2 linked regions of the Diaphorobacter ruginosibacter genome follow. The protein of the gene in region 2 binds, or shares a complex with, the protein of the main gene of each other region. Links are inferred from orthologs where the notes say so. Each region holds a gene or a part of one and is shown on either strand. Other genes may lie near its edges. The genes, in order: dnaB and dnaG.

Region 1 (3,137 bases), 2.3 Mb from region 2 along the record:
CGACACGATCCAGGCCTCGCTCATGATCACCGCGCTCATCCTCGCGCCCGTGATCGCCTGGCTTGCGGTTCAAGGGCAGCTTGCCCCCGGCCAGAGCTGGAGCACGCTGGTGGCGCCCGAGAAGTTCGACATGCTGCGCAACGCGAGCTTCGTCGGCGTGATCTCGCTGCTGGGATGGGGACTCGGCTACTTCGGCCAGCCACACATTCTGGTGCGTTTCATGGCCGCCTCGTCCGTCGAAACCATCCCCACGGCACGCCGCATCAGCATGACCTGGATGATCCTGTGCCTCGCGGGCGCCGTGGCCGTGGGCTTCATCGGCATCCCCTACTTCGCGGCCCATCCCGCGGGTGCCGCCAGCGTGAATGCCAACTCCGAGACGGTGTTCATGGAAATCGCCAAGCAGCTGTTCAATCCCTGGATCGCTGGGGCCCTGCTCGCAGCCATCCTCGCTGCCGTGATGAGCACGCTGTCCTGCCAGCTCCTCGTGTGCTCCAGCGCGCTGACCGAAGACATCTACCGCACCTTCCTGCGCAAGAACGCCAGCCAACGCGAGCTGGTCTGGATCGGCCGCGCCATGGTGCTCGCCGTGGCGCTGATCGCCATTGCCATCGCCAGCAACCCCGAATCCAAGGTGCTTGGCATGGTGAGCTACGCCTGGGCCGGGTTCGGTGCAGCCTTCGGCCCCGTGATCATTCTGTCGCTCGTCTGGGGGCGGATGACCCGCAGCGGCGCTCTGGCCGGCATCATCGTCGGTGCGGTGACCGTGCTGGTATGGAAGCAGATGGGCTGGCTTGGCCTCTACGAGATCATCCCGGGTTTCATCCTGGCATGGATCGCCGTGGTGGTCGTGAGCAGGATGAGCCCCCCGCCATCCCGGGACATGCAGGATGCGCACGAGGCCGTGGAGCGCGAGTTCAAGCAGATCGGAGCCCGGTAAGCCCGCGGCCGGTGCAGGGATCGACGTCCCTCGCCGGTCCACCCTCTCCCTCCAGCAGGAGAGTGGAATTCAACCTGCCATCATGGGATGAGCCTCAATACTCATCCCCTCCCCCGTACCCCATCGCCAGATTCTCGAAGCGGGTCTGGTTCTTCTGGAAGAACAGCTTCACCGTCCCGGTGGGACCGTTACGCTGCTTGCCGATGATGACCTCGGCGATGTTCGGCTCCTTCGAGTCCTTGTTGTAGTAGTCGTCGCGGTAGATGAACATGATGATGTCCGCATCCTGCTCGATGGCACCCGACTCCCGCAGGTCGGACATCATCGGCCGCTTGTCGGTACGCTGCTCCACCGAACGGTTGAGCTGCGAGAGTGCGATCACGGGACACTGCAGCTCCTTGGCCAGCATCTTGAGCCCCCGGGAAATCTCGCCCAGTTCGGTCGCGCGATTGTCCGCCGCCGCGCTGCCCGAGCCGCTCATCAGCTGCAGGTAGTCGACCACGATCAGGCCGAGCTTGCCGCATTGGCGCGCCAGGCGCCGCGCATTCGCCCGCAGCTCGATCGGCGTGAGGCCGGGCGTCTCGTCGATGTGCAGCGACACGGTGCGCAGCCGCTCGATCGCCTCGGTGAGGCGCGGCCACTCCTCGTCATTGAGCTTGCCGGTGCGCAGATTGCCCTGGTTCACGCGGCCGATCGAGCCCACGATACGCACCGCGAGCTGGGCGGCCCCCATTTCCATCGAGAAGATGGCAACCGGCAGGCCCTCGTTGAGCGCCACGTGCTCTGCGATGTTCACGGCAAACGAGGTCTTGCCCATGGAGGGGCGCGCTGCCAGCACCACCAGGTCACCCGCCTGCAGGCCGCTGGTCATGCGGTCGAGATCGGCAAAACCGGTGGGAACGCCGGTCACGTCCATCGGGTTGTCGGCCATCTCCTGCACTTGGTCGAGCAGGTTGATCACCAGGGCATCCAGCGACTGGAAGCCCTGCTTCATCTTCGAGCCCTCTTCGCCGATGGCGAAGATCTTCTGCTCGGCCTCCTCCAGGATGCTCTTGACCGCCTTGCCCATGGGGTTGAAGGCGTTGGTCGAGATTTCGTCGCTGGCCGTCACCAGCTTGCGCAGGATCGAACGCTCGCGAACGATCTCCGCGTACCGGCGGATATTGCTCGCGCTGGGGACATACTGCGCCAGCGTGTTGAGGTACAGCAGCCCGCCGATCTCATCCGACTTGCCAAGCCCCTGCAGGTGCTCGAACACCGTGATCACGTCGGCCGGCTTGCTGCCATTGATCAGCGAAGCGATCGCCGAGTAGATCAGCCGATGCTCGTTGCGGTAGAAGTCTCCTTCGACCAGCAGATCCCCCACCCGGTCCCAGGCCATGTTGTCCAGCAACAGGCCGCCCAGCACGCTCGACTCAGCCTCCACCGAATGCGGCGGAATGCGCAGCTTCGCCACCTCGCGATCCACGGAGGACGAAGAATCGTTGGCAGGGAAATCAGGCAGCACGGCGGACATGGGATGAATACACTTTTCGAAATCGAACGGGCGATGCTAGTCGGTCACCCCAAGGCTGTAAAGCGACCAGCCAGGTGCGCCGAAGGCCCGAATGAGCGCAGCGATGCCTCGGGGCAAGGGTGAAAACGAGCACCCCAGCAGAAGAAGAAAAAGAAAAAAGCCGCCCCAAGGGGCGGCCTTTCCAATCATTTCAAAAGAAATGAATTAAGCGTGTTCGCCGTACACGGACACGAGCACGTCGACGACCACGTCGGTGTGCAGTGCAACGTTCACGGTGTTGTCGCCAACCATCTTGATGGGACCGTTGGGCATACGCACTTGCGACTTCACCACTTCGAAGCCCATACGGCCCAGCTCTTCAGCGATGTCGTGGTTGGTCACGGAGCCAAACAGACGGCCGTCAACGCCGGACTTCTGTGTCAGCTTCACGTTCTGACCAGCCAGCTTTTCGCCAGCGGCTTGAGCGGTAGCCAGCTTTTCAGCAGCAACCTTTTCCAGTTCAGCGCGCTTGGCTTCGAATTCAGCCTTGTTCGCTTCCGTGGCGCGACGAGCCTGGCCCGAAGGGATCAGGAAGTTGCGTGCGTAGCCGTCCTTGACCTTGACGATATCGCCGAGGTTACCCAGGTTCACAACCTTTTCGAGCAGAATGATTTGCATGTTCGTGCTCCTTAGATCTTGTGC
Region 2 (3,209 bases):
CGACCACACGAAGCCGGGATCACCGGCGGACACGAACTCGTCATAGGTGATCGAGCCCACACGCTGCGCAGCCGGGCCGTAGGCATCGTCGACCACATCGATGACGAGCAACGGCCGGTCCAGCGTGCGCAGCGGCAGCGCCTTGGCAACCACGGGGGCGAATTCGGGATCGACGATCAGCACCTTGGCCTCGCCATGGTCGAGCATGAAGGCAATGGTTTCGGGATCCAGCCGCGTGTTGAGCGTGTTCAGCACCGCGCCGGCCATCGGCACGCCGAAGTGCGACTCCACCATCGGCGGCGTATTCGGCAGCATCACGGCCACGGTATCGTTCTTTGCAACGCCTGCCCTGGCCAGGCTGCTCGCAAGCTGGCGGCAACGCGCGTAGGTCTCGCTCCATGTGCGGCGCAGGTCGCCATAGATCACCGCCGTGCGGTTCGGATAGACCTCGGCGGTGCGTTCGATGAAACTCAGCGGCGTCAGTGGCGCGTGGTTGGCTTCGTTGCGGTCAAGATGCTGGTCGTAAATGCTGAGTGTCACGTTATCTCCTGAATTCCTCGATGGGGTCTGCCCGGCCATGTGCATGCCGGTGGCATGCAAGGCATTACAGCAGACGCCGCTGACGTGAAGCTGAGTGAAAACCACATGCCGGGAAGCCAGCCGGTCTTGGGCGAAAATACGCCTTGTGTCCATTCCTCAGAACTTCATCCAGGATCTCCTCTCGCGCACCGATGTCGTCGACGTCGTGGGCCACTACGTGCAGCTCAAGAAGGCCGGCGCGAACTACATGGGGCTGTGCCCCTTCCATGGAGAGAAGTCCCCATCGTTCAGCGTCAGTCCGACCAAGCAGTTCTACCACTGCTTCGGCTGCGGCAAGAACGGCAATGCGATCGGATTCCTGATGGACCACGCGGGCCTCGGTTTCCGCGAGGCCGTGCAGGAGCTTGCGCAAAAGGCCGGCATGCAGGTGCCCGACGATGACAACAGCTCGCCGCAGGACCGTGAGCGCGCTGCAGCACAGCGCAAGAAACAGGCCACGCTCAATGACGTGCTGGAAAAGGCCGGCGAATCATGGCGCCAGCATCTGCGCGGATCGCCACGCGCGATCGGCTACTTCAAGGGCCGGGGGGTATCGGGCACCATCGCCAAGAAATACGGCCTGGGCTACGCGCCCGAGGGCTGGCGCAATCTGGCGAGCGTGTTCCCGAGCTACGAGGACAAGCTGCTGGAGGAAAGCGGCCTCGTGATCGTGGGCGAGGAGGACGGCAAGCGCTACGACCGCTTCCGGGACCGCGTGATGTTCCCCATCCGCAACGTGAAGGGCGAGTGCATCGGCTATGGCGGCCGGGTGCTGGGCGACGACAAGCCCAAGTACCTGAACTCTCCGGAAACCGAGGTCTTCCACAAGGGACGCGAGCTCTATGGATTGTTCGAGGCCCGCAACGCCATCCGCGATGCAGGCTATGCCTTGGTCACCGAAGGCTACATGGACGTGGTCGCGCTCGCGCAGCTCGGTTTTCCGAACGCGGTGGCGACGCTCGGCACCGCCTGCACGCCCGACCATGTGCACAAGCTGTTCCGCTTCACCGATACGGTGGTGTTCAGCTTTGACGGCGACTCGGCCGGACGTCGCGCCGCGCGCAAGGCGCTCGACGGGGCGCTTGCCTATGCCACCGACACGCGCAGCGTGAAATTCCTTTTCCTGCCGAGCGAACACGATCCCGACAGCTTTGTGCGCGAGTACGGCACCGATGCGTTTGCCCAGCAGGTGGCCCAGGCCATGCCGCTGAGCCGCTTTCTTATCGAGGCCTCGTGCGAGGGCTGCGACCTGGGCTCGGCCGAGGGCCGTGCCCACATGCTGGCCAACGCCCGCCCCCTGTGGAGCGGCCTGCCCGACGGGGCACTCAAGCGGCAGCTGCTGGGCGAACTGAGCGAACTCGGCCAGCTGCCATCGGCCGACCTGAGCCAGCTGTGGGCCCAGGCGCCCCAGCCATCTTCGCGCGGCGGCGGAGCCCGGCCCGGCCCGGCCTCGGGGGCGCAGGATGAGGGCGCGCCCTGGGGCATGCCTGCCGATCCGGCACCGTGGGAGATGGGCGGCGAGCCGTCGTTCGCACCGGCCGGCGAATACGCTGCGGCGGGCGGCCAGGCACCATTCGCCCAGAAGAAGCCCTGGAGCGGCGCCAAGGGGACCTGGAAAAAGCGTTGGGGCAAGGATGCCGACCTGCCCCCGCAGCCTCCGCTTCCGCGCGGCGCCATTAAGAAAGGCGTGGACCAGGCCGTATGGCTGGTGTTCTCGCACATGGACCTGCTCGAAGAACTGTCGCAGGAAGACCACAGCACGCTGTGCGACCTGCCCGCTCCCCACGGGCCCGTATTCATCTGGCTCGAGGCCCAGTTTCTCGAACACGGCGCGCTGGCCTGCACCGCTCTCATGGAGGCCCTGCAGGGCCATGAGCAGGAACCCTTCGTGCGCAAGCTGATGACCCAGTCGTTCTCGCAAAGCGAGGCCGATCTCCCCGAATCCGGCGAGTTGCCGGAGCTTCGCCGGAGGCTGCGCGACGAGATGCGCCTGGAACTGCGCGGCATCCTGAACCGCCTGATCATCGACAGCCTGCGCCGCCAGGAAAGCGAACTCATCCAGCGGGTCGGACAGGATCCTGATGCGCTCGAAAGATACAAAGAATTACAAAATCGCCGAAAGAGTCTGGAAAACCCCAGGCTGTCAAGCCCTTGAATTGCCGGTAAAAGGTATAATTTAAGGCTTGTCGGCAAGAGCGACAGCAGCACCTCCGGATCAGGCGCCCGTGACAAACACGCACAACAGCCTACCCCACCGCAAGGACTGCACACCAAATGTTCGCCCAGACATCTTGCCCAGCGAGGACCATCTTTTTGATCCTCCCCATGCGAAGGCAACGGCCTTCGTCAAGCTTGCTGCCCGCGCCGGGATAGTTGGCGCTTGCGTTTTCTTTGTGTGTTCGTTTTTGTACTGAGGTAATCCATGCCCGTTCAAAAGTCCGCGAAGTCGGCCAAGTCTGCTCAAGGCACTGCTGCGAAGACCGTATCCAAAGCTGCTGTGAAATCCGCCACCAAGGCCACCGTGAAGACCGCTCCTGCCAAGAAGGCAGTCGCGGCCAAGCCGGCTGCCAAGGCGGCAAAGAAAGAAGACGTCAAGATCGTGCCAGCCAAGAAATCTGCTGCTTCCGCTG

Evidence for each region.
Region 1: the proteins of dnaG (region 2) and dnaB are in contact, whole or in part, in a crystal structure (PDB 2R6A), measured with the Geobacillus stearothermophilus proteins. The link is inferred for Diaphorobacter ruginosibacter from one-to-one orthologs. Residues at the interface, in WP_049624496.1 of Geobacillus stearothermophilus: Lys456, Leu457, Leu458, Pro459, Ala460, Asn463, Ala464, Leu467, Leu535, Leu536, Ile537, Ala538, Gln544, Glu545, Asp548, Tyr549, His552; in WP_033016901.1 of Geobacillus stearothermophilus: Ser13, Glu15, Ala16, Gln18, Glu91, Leu92, Asp94, Ala95, Val96, Pro97, Thr98, Ala99, Ala100, Asn101, Tyr104, Tyr105, Ile108.

The regions. Positions count from the first base shown.
Region 1 is NZ_CP060714.1:3,785,033-3,788,169, forward strand. The notes cover bases 246-3,067. They hold dnaB (replicative DNA helicase), read right to left. Parts: upstream 2,457-3,067; coding sequence 1,035-2,456; downstream 246-1,034. Other genes in these bases: putP (sodium/proline symporter PutP), read left to right, coding at 246-940; rplI (50S ribosomal protein L9), read right to left, coding at 2,661-3,067. Outside these bases: more of putP, read left to right, coding at 1-245; more of rplI, read right to left, coding at 3,068-3,113; rpsR (30S ribosomal protein S18), read right to left, coding at 3,125-3,137. UniProt on the Escherichia coli protein: The main replicative DNA helicase, it participates in initiation and elongation during chromosome replication. Travels ahead of the DNA replisome, separating dsDNA into templates for DNA synthesis.
Region 2 is NZ_CP060714.1:1,475,740-1,478,948, reverse strand. Bases 316-3,209 are described here. They hold dnaG (DNA primase), read left to right. Parts: upstream 316-685; coding sequence 686-2,734; downstream 2,735-3,209. Other genes in these bases: rpoD (RNA polymerase sigma factor RpoD), read left to right, coding at 3,002-3,209; H9K76_RS06745 (acyl-CoA synthetase), read right to left, coding at 316-540. In the rest of the region: more of H9K76_RS06745, read right to left, coding at 1-315. UniProt on the Escherichia coli protein: RNA polymerase that catalyzes the synthesis of short RNA molecules used as primers for DNA polymerase during DNA replication.